2 regions of the Hominisplanchenecus sp. genome follow, and region 2 is predicted to be linked to the other one. Evidence: riboswitches for the same ligand, from Rfam matches in the RefSeq annotation. Region 2 holds a riboswitch; the other holds the start of a gene.
What was found. A riboswitch is a leader RNA that binds a small molecule or an ion and turns the genes downstream of it on or off. The one in region 2 is predicted to bind cobalamin.
Positions count from the first base shown of each region.

Region 1: it holds a riboswitch for cobalamin, as region 2 does, so the genes downstream of both, ACLTL4_RS00505 (sirohydrochlorin cobaltochelatase) here and ACLTL4_RS00190 (Ig-like domain-containing protein) in region 2, are expected to answer to the same signal.

Region 1 covers NZ_JBKVNQ010000002.1:44,339-52,347, forward strand. The annotation lists gene ACLTL4_RS00480 (ATP-binding cassette domain-containing protein) at 1-880, opposite strand, end outside; gene ACLTL4_RS00485 (FecCD family ABC transporter permease) at 985-1,995, opposite strand; gene ACLTL4_RS00490 (ABC transporter substrate-binding protein) at 2,000-3,139, opposite strand; gene ACLTL4_RS00495 (hypothetical protein) at 3,136-3,585, opposite strand; gene ACLTL4_RS00500 (hypothetical protein) at 3,668-4,255, opposite strand; gene ACLTL4_RS00505 (sirohydrochlorin cobaltochelatase) at 4,341-5,603, opposite strand; cobalamin riboswitch at 5,787-5,968, opposite strand; gene ACLTL4_RS00510 (AAA family ATPase) at 6,195-7,814, opposite strand; partial or broken gene ACLTL4_RS00515 (sugar O-acetyltransferase) at 7,870-8,009, opposite strand, start outside.
Region 2 covers NZ_JBKVNQ010000001.1:53,843-61,851, reverse strand. The annotation lists gene ACLTL4_RS00190 (Ig-like domain-containing protein) at 1-5,779, opposite strand, end outside; cobalamin riboswitch at 5,966-6,159, opposite strand; gene ACLTL4_RS00185 (flavodoxin domain-containing protein) at 6,373-6,894, opposite strand; gene ACLTL4_RS00180 (ABC transporter ATP-binding protein) at 7,072-8,009, opposite strand, start outside.

The DNA of each region.
Region 1 (8,009 bases), on a different contig from region 2:
CCCACAGAATCCCCGTCACAAACGGCACTCGCTCTCTCTGTAATTTTCGAAAGACTGCTGTACCGGTTCCGTTTCCTGCGATCACAAAGACTTTCGGCTCTCCTTCTGTTTTCGGAAGTTCGAGATCTCCGGTACGTTCATCATAAGAACCTGTTGTCATCTGATAAAGCTGTGGGATGTAGCCCTGCGTAAAAATTTCTTCCGGTGTTCCAAATCGATCTACTTTGTCTCCTCTGACGCAGGCTATTTTATCGGAAATACGTCCTGCCAGGTCCAGTTCATGCAAGGACATGATTACGGAAAGATTTCGTTCCCTGGACATATTCTGGATGATGGATAAAAATTCCAGCTTATAGCGGATATCCAGAAAAGAGGTCGGCTCATCCAGAATGATGATATCCGGCTGCTGGCAGATTGCTCTCGCCAGCATTACCCGCTGTTTCTGGCCGTCACTCGTTTTTGAAAAATCACGGTCAGCAAGCTCGTGGATGTGCACCAGTTCCATTGCCTCATCTACCAGTTTCCAGTCTTCTTTTGAGAGTACGCCGAACTTCCCGGTATATGGATAACGTCCGGTCGCAACCACTTCTTTGCAGGTCATCATTTCCGGTCTTACCCGTTCTGTCAGCACAACCGAAAGTTTTCTGGAAAGCTCTTTTCCGCTGATTTGTTCCGTCTCTTTTCCATCCAGCACAACGACTCCGCCAAGCGGTTTCAGCTGTTTTATGATGCTTCTCAGGATCGTCGTTTTTCCCGCTCCGTTCGGTCCGATCAACGTCAGGATTTCTCCCTTTTTCAGACTGATCTTGATATTTTTTATGAGCGGAACGCCGTGATAGCCGACGGTCAGACCTTCCGTATAAAAATAATATTCTTCCATATGCTATTCCGCCTTTTCTAAATCAAAAATTCAAAAATATTTCTGACATTCTTGCTGCAAGATATACCTTATGCATTGCATGAACTGTTCCATGATTCCTGATTTCACACTTTTTCTTTTTTTCTGTGAATCATAATATAGATTACCACCGGTGCCCCAAATACCGCTGTGATCGTACTGATGGAAAGTTCTGTCGGAGCAAACATGATTCTTGCCAAGAGGTCACAGAGCAGGCAGAACACAGATCCGCCAAGGAAACACGCGGGTATCATGATGATCGGTTTTGCGGTTCCGAATAAATTTTTAACCAGATGCGGAACAGCAATTCCGACAAAGGATACCGGTCCTGCAAAGGCTGTCACACAGGCTGACAGAATACTGGATAACAGCACGAGCAGTATGCGAAACAGCTGTACATTCAGTCCCATATTCTGGGCATAAGATTCTCCCATCTGATAGGCACTGATCGGTTTTGACATCAGAAAAACGCAGATCGAAGTGATCCCGACAACGATCGCCATGATCACTACATTATCCCAGGTAATCCCGGAAAAACTTCCTTTTGACCAGTTATGCAGATTGACAATATCGGCATCGTCCGCAAATGTTACCACAAAATCGGTAATCGCAGAACAGATATATCCGATCATAACGCCGCTAACGATCAGCATCGACATCTGATCGGTCACTTTCGACATCAGGATCACAAATCCCATACAGATCATGGAACCAACAAAAGCTGCCATGATCATCACCCAGGAACTTAAATGCAGGGCATTTCCAAGGGAAGCTACCATGACAAGTGCCACGACCAGTTTTGCTCCGGAGGAAATCCCCAGTGTAAACGGTCCGGCGATCGGATTATGAAAAAAAGTCTGCAAAAGATATCCGGACAATGCCAGCCCGCCGCCCAGGATTGCCGCTGCCATTGCTCTCGGAAAACGGATTCCCATCACAATATCCGTAAAGGTTTCATCCGCTCCATTTCCCCACAGCATTTTCGGTATCTCCGAAACCGGTATATTTACACTTCCGATGCATATATTCAAAACCAAAAATAAAAATAACAAAGCTGCAAGAATGATAAATGCAGCACCATATCTGCTTTTTTTCATCGTATCACTCCACCTTATACAGATAAGTCAGGTCTGCATCGTCTCCGGTCAGCATTTTTCGAATATCGGATGTGATTGTCCCAAGTTCCATTGTTGACTGATAGAGATTCTTGGTCGTGCAGTATACATGTCCTTCTTTCACCGCTTTGAATTTCTCAAGCAGCGGGCTTTTTGCCAGAAGATCCTGCATAGAAGACAATTCTCCCTCTATTGTACTATTATAAATAATATAGTCTGCATCTTTTGCTCCGGCATAAAATTCTTCCATCTGAAGGGAAACTGTAGATGTCGCTTCCTCCTCGTCACCTAGATCATCAAAAATATAGCTTCCGCCGGCAAGTTCAATCATTTTCGGCAGATAATCCGCACTTTTTCGCACATTTGCTTCCCCATTTGTCGTGATATAGAAAAATGCCACCGTTTTTCCGGTTGCATCCTGATCACTCACCTGTTCAAACGCTTTCGCTTCTGCATCAAACGCCTGCTCTGCCTGATCTTCATGCCCGGTCAGCAGCCCGTAAAGTTTGACCCATTCCGTACGTCCGAGCGGATTTGTCTCATAGCTGGAATGATCGACCAGAACCGGAATATTAAATTTTTCCATCTGCTCTTTTACTTCCGGTGTATGCAGAATCATGGTATTCTCGATGGCAAGCCCACAGTTTTCATTCAATATCATCTCATAGTCCGGGGCTGAATATTTCCCGGCATAAATAATATCCCCATCTTCCATGGCTTTTTTCGCCTCTTCTATGTACCAGCCATCTGCTTTCAGCGAGCTGAATCGAACCGCATCCAGTGCATCTGTCGCCACAAACATATCCATCGCCGCCGAAGCCGCCAGATAAATATTCTGGATCGGCTGCTGCAGCACCGTGATATCCTTATCCATATCTTCCGGCACAGATTCTCCTTCCGGTACGATCAGATATTTCCCGTCATCTGCGATCGTGACAAGTGCATAATCATTCTGATAATAATCCACCGCAAACATCTTTGCGTACTCCAGTTCCATGCTGTGGTCGTATGTCAGATCCTTGCTGATATCAGTATTTCGCTTTTCAATCGTATCCTGTTTTTGCGATGCACAGCCTGCCAGCATCAGGCAGAATACAACACCGAGTACCCCCATTATTTTCTTCATTTCTTTTCCTTTCGTCTCATCCTGGTAACAGCCGGTATGAACACAGCCACTGCAACTGCAATCCATAATGCGATATTTACCGATCCACTCATACCTGATCCGGAGCCGGACGCTGTCACGGTGTCTGATGCAAAGGTCAGCGTATATTCGATTTCATGCGGTACACTCATCGCAGTCGTATCTGCCATTACCGTCATCGGTTTATCAAATTCTGCAACCGGAACCTCAAAAACAGAATTTCCTTCCGTATTGACCGGAAGAAATTTTTCACCGTCAACCAGCATATAGTCATAATGTGAACTGCTCCATTTAATCTCAGCTGTTACTTTTCCATCTTTTACCGAAATGTCAGTCGGAGAATCGATCGTTGCTCTTCCGCTTCCGCCTTCCATCGTAACTTCTGCGGTGTATTCACCGTCTTTTAAATTTAGTTCCTCTGCTGTCATGATTTCTCCTTTTCAAGATAAAAAGCTGCTGCAAAATATGTAGATACATATCGCAGCAGCTTTTCGCAAAATCTGATATTTTTTATTCTTCTGCTTTTACCGGATTGGAAACGCTGACTTTATGGTCATACCATTTTCCTTTTGTTCCGATCAGTGCCAGATCAAATTCCTCGTCGATAGCCGGAACAGGAACATCAAATGCATTCACTTCTTCTGCCGGTTCACCGTCATTATAATCTACGGTTTCCACAACTGGCTGCAGCAGTTCTGCTCCATCTTTCTGTGCATCTTCTGCAAGTCCCGGATACAGATTTACAATGTTTGTAGAACGCAGCGTGATATGAATGGTCATCTTTCCGTCTTTTACGGTCAGAGTTCCTTTTCCATCATACATTTCATTGACCTGGAACATACTGCTGTCTGTATTAAAATCAGCAGTGTACGTTCCATCTTCCAGTGTTGCAGCGGCTTCTGTTGCCTCTGTGTCTGCGGTCGTTTCTGCTACACTCTCTGCCTCCTGTGTTTCTTCGGTCTGTACCTGTGTTTCAGAAGCTGCCTCTGTCTGTGCAGCACTCTGTGTTTCTGTCTGGCTTGTGCTGTTTCCGCAGCCAACTGCCAGTGCACAGCTAAGTGCCATTAATCCTGCTAATGTAATGATTCTTTTCTTCATTTTTGTTCCTGTCCTTCTATTTTGCTTCTTTTTTCAAGAATACCTCTGACATTCCTGCTGCGAGGTACACCTCATGTATTACTTATTACTCGTTTATAGCATCTGCTGTATGAGCAACGTAGAGATCCTGGATTGCTTTGATCTCACCCAGACCTGCGATCTGTGTATCAATGCTGTCAAATTTTCCGGATGCCTCAAACTGGCTCTTCCAAGAATCGTCATCATCGCCTGCCATATCGTTGTTTGCATGATCTCCAGCAACAACCATCAGCGGACGAAGGATTACTTTTTTGTATCCTGCTGCAGATACAGCTTTGATCACTTCTTCGCATGCTGTCTCTTCCGGTTCGCCTTCAACGGTTCCGATAAATACATTTTCATAACCAAGCTCTTTCATCTGAGCCTGCATCTGGCTGTAAGAAACTTTTGCTGTATGAGAAGTTCCATGTCCCATAAATACAAATGCAACGCCATCTTCTTTTGCTGCATCCAGGGAATCATAATTTGCTGTTGCTACTGCTTCAGAAGTGATTGCTTCTGCTACTGCTTTTTTATCATCGTTTACAGTATCTGCATCATCTCCGACCTCACCCAGCAGCGGTTCTGCTACTTTTACAGATTCAAATTTATCTTTATATGCATCTACGGCATCCATCAGTTCGTCATACTCTGCACCATGCATCAGATGTGTAGGCTGAATAACCAGATTTTTAACGCCATTATTTACGGCACGTTCCAGAGCCTGATCCATGTTGTCGATGTGCTCATCATCACGAGCCTGGATGTGATTGATAATGATCTGTGCTGTGAATGCTCTTCTTACAGACCAGTCCGGATTTGCAGCCTGCAGTGCATCTTCAATACCTTTGATATCAGCAACACGGCTGTCATTGAAAGAAGTACCAAAGCTTACAACCAGGAGTTCGTTTTCACCGATCTCATCACCATTGCGCGGATCATCTTTGGATGCATCACCGGTATCTCTTCCGAAATAATCCGGATCAGCTTCTTCGCCTTCAACCAGTTCTTTCTGAGCATCTGTCAGAGCATCCCATGCTTCTTTTGCTTCTTTACACTGCTCGTCTGTGTTCTCATTTCTTTCCTGAACATAAATTGCATCGATCAAAGCTGCTACTTTATCTGCTGCTGCCTGATCATCTTCTGCTTCCGTAGCTGCTGCTGTTTCAGAAGCTGCCTCGGTTGTTGCCGCTTCGGTAGCTGCTGCTGTCTCGGTTACTGCAGTTGTCTCTGTCGGAGCAGTTGTCTCTGCTGTTTTGCTTCCGCATCCTGCCAGCATAGATGCTGTAATTGTTGTTACACATAAAATCGTTACCAGTTTTTTCTTCATTTGCCTTTCCTCCCAAAATAATACTTTTATTTGAAACAAATAAGATTTGGGAGAAAAAGAAAATCCAACGAACACACGTCGTTGGACTGTATACTGGATAACAACAGCCAAACCAGAACTTCTTCGGCTTCGCTGTTTCTATTTCAATTCGGTACAATCAATCCTCGTGACCTGGAATATCTATTCCCCGCACCACAGTCTGGCAGGTCTCCTGGCTTACAGTTTTAACGCACATTGCCGCCTTCCCGATATCTCAGTGGCATAATAAGCAATGCACTCCTGTTTACAGTGACGAGATCGCACGGGTCTTTCACCTGTTTCCCTATTCTCCGCCTTGCGGCGGCACCAGCTGCTTCTTATTCTATTTCAAATATTCGTTCCTAACAGTCCGATAATTACCCTATAACCTATCATTTATATCTGACTGTTATTTACATTTCCAAATTATAGCATAAATTTTAAAATAATCAACTGTTTTATGTTATTTTAACTCAAGGCACAACCATAAAAAACAATTATCTATATCAATTCCCGTTACTACCATAATATCGATAAATCTGATTCATACCTCACTTTTTCTTCCTTTTTTACTTAGCTATTTATTAATAATTCTTCTATTTTACAGGTATGTTTTTTTGTTATTTTATCATATGAAATCCCCACTGCCAGAATATTTTGCGGGTATTGTCTGTGTTCTCCCAGTTTTCCTTTGAAACGTAATATATAATCTTTTTCTTTAATCTGTTTGATAGCTTCTTCTGGTGTCTGATCCACTTTTAATTCCAATATGATGCCCTTATCTTCATATCTGACAGGATAAAAAATAAAGTCCTCAAATCCTTTTCCAGCTTTATCTTCTCTTTCTATCCTATAAAAATCTCTTGCAGAAAGATAAACCAGATTTACAATCGCCGATAATTCCACCTCATTATTATAAGATAAGATTGGCGTTTCCGTATTATGTGCATATTGCAAAATTTCAGCCATAGTATCTGTATCTTTATTTAAAGTCGCCTGTAACATTTTATTAGAAATATTTGCAAGTCTGTATATATATCCCAGGGATTTTTCCTTTTTCATCATAGATGCATAGCTTCCCTGTAACTCTTTATTTGGAATAAACACGCAGCCATTATCATACGTCAATAACCCATAAACAACCATCGCCGAATATATTTCTTCCTTTGTATCGAGCTGCTGTGCCGTTGCTGCATATTCCTCAATACCCGATGGTATTTTTTCTCCTGCAAACATGAGAACCAGATCTTCCTGTACGTCATCTATATTGTTTTTAACATAGCTGAACACGGAATCATATTTTCCTGAGCTGACCCAGTAATTTGACAGCTGATTATCGGACAATGCACATACAACCGAACGCGGATTATACAATCTCTGACCGGATGCTGTGTGATAACCGTCATACCATTCCCTCAAGCCCTCTCGGTCAATTTGAGGCTTTTTTGTATTCTGAAGATATTTTTCATACAACTTATCTACTTCTTCATCTGAAAATCCAAAATACTCACTGAAACGAATACGTGTTGCCATATTATATTCCAGAAACATATTCAATTCCGATCCGTCGGAATATTTTGCAATCGGCAACACCCCTGTCATATAGGCAAGCTCAACATAACTCTGTCCTTTTAATAATAATTTCAAAAAAAGCAGATAGTCTTCTCTGTTCTTTTCTGTCATAAATGACATGTGAAATACCGCATCCCATTCATCCATAACAAAAATAAATTTCTTTTTTGTTTCATTGAATATTTTCGAAAAAATATCCCATATAGCATCTTCCTGCTTTAAATACAAATCCGAATATTTTTCTCTTAAATCATAATATATTCCCTCTTCAATGCGAGAAATATATTTTTTATAGCTATCACATTCTTTCGGCATTTCACTGAAATCAATATATACCACATCATGTTTATTTAAATGCTCTTTATATTTTGGATATTCTGAAATTTTAAGTCTGTCAAAAATATCAGAACCGCCCTCCGATTTTTCAAAAAAAGATGCTATCATATTCGCCATAACCGTTTTTCCAAAACGCCTTGGTCTTGTGATACAGAAAAATCTCTGTTCCTGTTCCAGAGCCGGTATTAATTCTTCCAGCAGCTCTGTTTTGTCTACAAAATAAAGACCTTTCGTAATTGTTTTGTATTTATCATATGGCTCAATACTGTTTAAAAACATTCCCATATCAATTCCCCCGAAAATCCCCTTTTCTCTGCTGACTTAATCTTATCAAAAATTCTTATTTCTGTAAATCAGAAGGTTCTTTTCTGAACTTCTCTGCATCCAGTGTCTTGATCACCTTCGCCGGATTTCCAACTGCTACCACATTATCCGGAATATCTTTCACGACAACACTTCCGCCGCCGATCACAACATTGT
Region 2 (8,009 bases):
TCTCGAGTGTTACATCTCCAAGTGCTTCGATCAGTGCTTTTACTGCATCTGCATCGGTCTGTGTCTTTTCATCCGCTGCAAGTTCTGCACTTGTTTTCAGTTTGTCCAGATCTGCTTTTGCATCGCTTAACTGTTCGGCAATTTCTTCTGCTGATTTTGCATTGTTGATCAAAACAGCTGCATTTGCAAGGATCTTTGTGATCTTTGCTTTTTCAGCATCACGATAATCATCTGCATTTTTGTATGCGTTCAGTTCTGTGATAGCTGCTTCTTTGTTTACAATCGTCACTTTCAGCATATTGCTGGTATGTGGCTGTGCATCGTTATCTTTTACAACCATATAAACATCACTGATTGCAGAAGGCAGATTTGTGACTTCTACGGTTGACTCGCCAACCTCAATGCCGCTTCCCTCTCCTGTTGTATCAATAGATTCTGGTGCAGTTTCTCCATACGGTACTGCTTTATAATAGAATGCTCCATACTCGTTCGAAGTAAGGGTGATACTTCCGGCTGCTTCATCTTTGCTTACGCCTGCAGCATTCGAAATAACCGGTGTATTTCCTGCTTTCTGTTTTATAGTTACAAAATAAGAAGCCTTTGCGTAACCGCCTTCTGAAATAACTTCCACACGTACCTTCGCACAGTCATTATTTCCAAAATAAATAGCATAGCGGTTATGTGTATTCGTTGTTGCTGTAACCGGAATTGTTCCATCTGAATTTACTGCTGTACTGCTTCCGACCAGAACCGGATATACTTTTACGGTTGCATTTGCATCCTGTGCCAGTGCCCATACATTTAAAAAGCTCTTTGTACTGCTGTATTCTGCACGATATTCATGCACATCGTTGCTGAATGTCGGTGTCATTGGCACCATACTGCTTGAACTTGGTACTCCATTACTGGTAGTCACACAAAGCTCACCAAGTTTTACATTTGGCTCTTTTCTCTGTACGATCAGCGTATAAGTTCTGCTCTCCACACCCTTTTTCACAACAACTGGTACCGTAATTTCTTCATCCGTAAGATCCAGATTGTAAATGTTTCCTTCTACACCATTAATGGTCACAGTACTTCCTGCGGACGCTTTTACCATCAGTGTTGTCTTTTCTGCTTCTGAAAAAATATTGATCTTATGTGAATTTGCTTTTGTATCAAATGCTGCACCTGCGTCAATACTGCTGCCTTCTGCACTTGATGTTACGCCGGTCATATATGCCTCACTGGATGCAACCGCCATAACGCATGCACTGTCGTTCTTATAGTACAGCGTACCGTTTTCGTCACAGATAATACTTGTGATGCAGTACTGCTGTCTTGCTTTTTCCGGTGTGAAAATTTCTTCTACATCCGGAGTTGTCTGTCCTTTTTTATCACGGATCAGAGTGATACCACCCGGATTCTTGTTATAAGTTGCATACAGATAAACACTTCCGTCTTCTTTTTCATAAGCGGTTGACAGAAGTACAGAGCACTGTGGATATCCTTTCAGCGGTGCTTTGTAGATCTCTGTCATCGTTGCCGCATCAATCACGCTGATCGAATAGGTTCCGCTGAAGTTACTTCCGCTTGTCACACCGATATAGATTCTTCCGTTGTATACAACCGGTGTGCTGGTGCTCATGCTTCCAGGCTGTACGGATTTCAGCGTATCTTTATCAAAGGTTCCGTTGGATTTCAGTTTTAGACTGTAGAGGTAGCCGCCTTTTGTTGTGAAATACAGTCTGTCTGTTTCTTTGTCATAAGCAATCGTAGAACGCTGGTCACCGATTACATCGACGCTGTCCATAACTTCTCCGGTCTTCTTGTTCAGAGATAATACATGTCCGGTTCCGTCTGAACCGCTTGTGCCGTCATCCGTACCAAATACAACATAGTCACCGCGTACCACAGAACCTGCCCAGTAGAAACCGCCAAGGCTTGTGTACTGCCATGCTGCTTCTTTTGCTTCCTGTGTGTTCGTCGGATCTTCATCCGTAACCGGGATGCACACATAGTTTGCATCTTTTGTCTCTGCATTCCAGAATCCGGTATAAATATAACCGTCACTGTAAGTGATCGGGCTTAAGGACTGGCCTTTCAGCGTATCCTGGTAAACCCACAGAGATTCCAGTGTCTCTGCATTGAACGCCTGTACACGTCCGTCTGCCAGCGGTGCAAAGATCATGCCGTCTGCATAGGTTGGCGGTGTGTATCCAAAGTTTGTCGCTGCTACCATATCGCCTGTCTGCAGGATATCACCTGTATTCAGATCCAGTTTGTAAATATGGTTTGCACTCATGACGATCAGGGAATTATCCACGATGATCTGCACACTCGGTGCTGCACCCCAGCCGCTTCCCAGTTTCTTAAACCATTTTTCGTAGGTTGTCGCCTCGCTCGTTGGTGTTTTTGCAGAGGTAATACCCATGTTGTCATCACTGTTACGGAAGTTTTTCCATGCTGCGGATACATCTTTTCTGGTGCTCTCCGGTGCTTTTTCCATTGTGATGGTTTTCTCGGTGTTTTCTGTAATAGAAATCGTATCTTTCTTTGTAACATATCCGGCTTTTACGGCAACATAGCTGTAAGTTTCTTCTGCCTTCAGTGTGTATACACCGTTCTCTGCTTTCAGCTTTTTGCTGTCAGCATCTTTCAGTGTGATCACTGTATCTGCCGGATCTGCTTTCAGTGTCAGTTTTACGGATTTTTTTCTCAGAACATGAATCTTGTATTCTCTTGCCTGAGACGGTGCATCTTCCATTGCTGCTTTGACGGTGATCACAGTCTCATCTCCGCTCAGAGGAACTGATGTTTCTCCTGTCACTGCGGTACCGTTGACAGAAACTGCTGCGTTTTCCAGAAATGCTGCTGCATTTATTTTTACGCTGTCGTTGTTGTCGGTTACACTGACTGTGTAATCTGTTACATTTTTATCAAAGCCAGGATGAAGTACTTCTTCTCCATCTGCAGATGCCACACTTAAGGATGTCAGAGTGGATTCACGAACAACATCAAATTCATAAGTTGTTGTCTCGTCTCCCTTCTTCACATCTACATACAGTGTGTTGCCATTCATGTCTTTTTTGGTCAGGTAGGCGGCACTTGATGTCGCACCACTTCTCAGTGTAATATTCTTCGCAGATCCGTTATTTGCCGCTGTGTAACGTGCTGTTACCGTTGCAGTTACATTATCTGCAAGTTTGGAGTAGAGATATACATTGGTAATTGCATCCGGGATGACAACCTGATATTTGTTTTTCGTAATATTATATTCCGGTGTGATCTCGTATGCAAAAGAAGTTTCTGCATTGGTTCCTGCCAGGATCTTGAACTCTTTCATGCCGGCTGCTACAACGGTTACCGGAATATCTACGCTCTTCTGTCCTGATTTTGCTGTGATCACTGCTGTTCCCTTTCCGGTTGCTGTGACCACTGCTTCTTTTCCAACCTGCATCGTATTCTCTGCTGACTGTGCTGCTGCCAAAGACTGGTCTGTGCTGACTGCCACAACTGCCGGATTGGAAGAAGTCCATACGACCGGATCGGTTCCATTGCCTACATCTGCCATAATCTTCTGTGTATCAGAAACGCCACATCCAATCTCTTTCTGATTCGGAGTGATGGATATGGTGCTGAACACGTCTGCATTTGCAGGCAGAACTTTTACATAACATTCTGCAGTAAAAGCACCGCTTATGAATGTGATGATCGCTTCGCCTTCACTGACTGCAGTTACCCTTCCTGAACTGGAAACGGTTGCCACATTTGTATTGCTGCTCTTCCAGGTTCCGCTCTTGGTATCTGTGGTATCACTTGGAAGATAGCTTGCTGACATATAGGTGAACTGTTTTACTTTCAGTGATTTAGAGCCATAGCTGATCTTTACGCCGGTCATCGGCACTTCTACAACTTCTATTTCAATGGAAGCAGTCATGTCACCGATTTTTGCCGTGACCGTAGTCGTTCCTTTTTTCAGTGCACGTACGTATCCGCTTGTGGAAACACTTGCAACGCTCGGCTCTGAGCTTTCCCAGGTCGCTTTTTTTGCATCCGTTGTATTGGACGGATCAAATCTCAGAGATAAGGTTTTGTTCTTTCCTTTATTCAGGGTCAGTTTGCTGTCATCAAAATAAATCCGCTGTGTATGGACTTCTTTGACTGTTACCGTACAGCTGGCCTCTTTGTCACCAACCTTTGCTGTAATGACAGCCGTTCCTTCTTTTTTACCGGTTACTCTTCCGCTCTGATTTACCGTTGCGACATCTTCTGCATTTGTGCTCCAGGTAACAGTTCTGTCATCTGTGGTATTTGCCGGAACCAGTGTCGCTGTCAGTGTTTCACTGTCATTTTTCAGGATTTCCATTTTTGATTTATCCAGCCGGACTTCCTGAAGCGGACTTGCATTTACGGTTACTTTACAGGTTGCTGTCTTTTCGCCGCAGGTTGCCGTGATCGTGGTCGTTCCTGCACCGACAGCTGTTACCAAACCATTTTTCACCGTTGCAACAGAAGGTTCTTCACTGTTCCATTCGATTGGCTCGGTCGGTTTGCCTGTCAGCTCCACTTTTGCATTTAACTGCATGGTACCTTCGTTTTCCAGTGTGATCTCACTCTGATCCAGTGTGATACTTGTGATCTCACCGCCAAGCAGTTTGTTCAGTTCATCGTTTACTTTATCTACTTCACTCTGTTCTGCAACAATATTTTGCAGAACTTCTTTTGCTTCTGTGATCTTTGCTGCGATATCCGGATCTGCCTTCAGCTCGGCACTGTTCGGTGCAGAATTGATCTTTGCCAGAGTGGTGGTCAGCACATCTTTGTTTGCGACGCTGTAAGAATCATCATAGCCGCCGCCCATACCGCTGGAACCTCCGATATCACCGCCGTACTTCAGAGTAAACTGTGCACGCATGACATCGCCGTCAGACAGATAATAATCTGCAAATCCTACATTCGGGAATACCGTATTTACACAGTACATCCATCCTGACATGTAGTTGTAGTCAAATTCACCAAGAGAACCTTCTGTTCCGCCGTCGGCGTCAAACATCAGATCCGGAAGTTTTTCTGCCATATGCGGCTCAAGTGCTGCACCGGCAAGATCCAGTTTCTTTGTCGCATTCTTTGGGTTTTTTGCATTAGATCCTACGATATGGGACAGATAGAAACCGCTGGTCAGACTTCCGGTGTATTCTACATCATAGCCTTCTTCACGGATCAGGTTTACAAATGCTTTCGCTGCATTGTCACCTTCGTAAACCGGCATCAGAACTGGTTCTACGATATAACCTTTTGAGATTGTAAAGGCTTCAATGCTGACCGTTGCATAACCGATAAATTCGCCTTTTTTGGCTTTCTGATAAATAACGGTATAAGTCTGTGTTTTCGATGCTCCTTTTCCGTCTTCTGCGGAAATAACAACGGTATGCTCTCCTTCTTCCATGCCCTGGAAATCCAGCGTAAAGCTTGTCTTTACATTATCACTCCAGGTTGCCGAAAGTACCTGTCCGTCAAGAGTTGCTGTCGGTTTGAGCGTGTTGTCCTCAGCATCTCTTGCCCAGACATCGAACAGCTTGCGCTGTCCTTTTACCTTAAGCTTGTCCGTCAAAGTTGTCTTTAAAAGAATACCATCCTGCGTTGTTTCATCCGATGACGCATCCTCTGAAACAACTGCTCCCGTGTCCTGTGCCGGCAGTGCTGCGAATGCACTTGTCGGAATCATGGTTGTGATCATCAAAAAGGTCAGAAACCATGCCAGAATTCTGGAAGCAAATCTTTTTTCTCTTCGTTCCATTTGTTCCTCCTCATTCGCTTTTTGGCGATTCGCTTCTGTTTGCTTTTTTTATTTTACACATGCTCACATCTGTGTTTTCCTTTTTCGTTTTCCTCCTTCCCTTTCTGTGTGTTCTCCAATTTCATAATTTTCAGACACCGGGCAAAAGGGGACAAAAAATACACCTCCGCTATGCCTGCGGACGTTGCTGATAAACCGGTTTTGTGTTTGTGTTCTGACTTGGGTTCCTCCTACTCAAGATGCCTTCCCAGTTTGACTAACCAGTGGCAAATAATCTTTTTCGTCCCCCATACAGCAGGGAATAACTGTTCCGGATTCTCACCGGATTCCTTTAAAGAGATCACATAAACGCAATCTCACCACAAAACTCCTATGAAATTAGCCCTCTATTACGCCAACAGTGTACCCCTATTTCCTATAATTGTCAATCAAATCCACTTTTTTCTTTTTGCTGAAAGTCCTTGATATAACTGAATTTTTTCGTATCTTACATACGTTTGTTCGATTCGTATAACAGATGCTTTTTATTATATAAAGTCAAAAAAGCAGGAATGTCACATCTCATATTCTAATCATGTAACATTCCTGTTTTTTTATAATCCCTGTATATAGTTGAGCATCGGTTCGAGATTTGCCTTTTCACAGACATCAAAGGATTTCTGCATCTGTTCAAAAAGGGCTTTCTCTTCTTCACTGTGTGCTTTGCGGCTCTTCATCATCTTGCAGAAGACTTTCATCATAAGCTTATCGCCAAGATTCATCGCTTCATAATTCAGCCCGCTTTGCAGGTAGAATACTTTTACTTCTCTGTCCTCTCCTTTGCCCAGCTGCTGTTCAATAGACTTGACAGCGTCTGCAGAAGACGGCGGCATCGCCCCGGTCACAAACAGCACGTTTGTCTTTTCAAACGGCAGAATCGTCTCTTTGTACCATTTCAGCTCTTCTACATTTCCTGCACGGAAGCTGCTCCCGAAAATGATCACATCGTAATCCGAGAGCCTTTCTCCGCCGACATCTTCCTGTGGTATGCACTCACAGTTTAACGACTGTGCAAGCCACTTTGCATATTTTTTCGTAAATCCGGTTCTCGATTTATATATGACAATCTGTTTCACTTTAGCACCTTCCTTCTGTTACGTTCTTTTTTTACTGATGCCCACGAATTGCTCCGTTACGAAGTAACTCTTACAATCTACGCTCCGCTTCGGTCGGCACTAAACGAGTGCCACTGGTATCAGGTATAATCATATCAGAATTTCTTTACAAAACAAGGACACTACTTTACAAAACTATCACAATTCATACTGACTGTTATATAATTTTGCATAAAATCCTTTTTCCGCCAGCAACTCTTCGTGTGTTCCCTGTTCTATAACTTTTCCACTGTCCATCACAAGAATAATATCTGCTTCACGTATCGTCGAGAGACGATGTGCCACGATAAAGCTGGTGCGGCCTTTCATCATGCTGGCAAAGGCCTGCTGGATCTTGATCTCGGTACGGGTATCGATGCTGGATGTTGCCTCATCCAGGATCAGCATCGGCGGCAGGCAGAGCATGACTCTGGCGATACACAGCAGCTGTTTCTGTCCCTGGCTGATATTGCCTCCGTCTTCTGAGATCACGGTGTCATAGCCGTCCGGCAGTCGCTTGATAAAGCTGTGGGCATGAGCCGCTTTGGCAGCTTCGATGACCTGTTCTTTTGTGGCATCCGGCCTGCCGTAGGCAATATTTTCATAAATCGTTCCTGATTTCAGCCAGGTATCCTGGAGCACCATGCCGTAACTTCTGCGAAGGGAAATGCGGCTGATATCACGGATATCTGTTCCGGAAACGCAGATTTTGCCGGCATCTACATCATAGAAACGCATCAGCAGATTGATCATCGTCGTTTTTCCGCAGCCGGTCGGTCCTACGATCGCCACTCGCTCGCCCGGTTTTACGGAGAGATTGAAATGCTCGATCAGTTTGCGGTCCGGCACATAGCTGAAGGAAACATCGGAAATCTCTACGGTTCCGTCAACCTGTTCTTCCGTCAGTACTCTCGCATCTGCTTTGTCCGGAGTGCGTTCTTCTTCATCGAGCAGCTCAAAAATGCGGCTCGCACATGCCATGGCATTCTGAAGCTCTGTGACAACACCGGAAATTTCATTAAACGGTTTTGTGTACTGGTTTGCATAACTTAAAAAGCAGGACAGCTGACCGACGCTGATGCCGCCGGACACGGCAA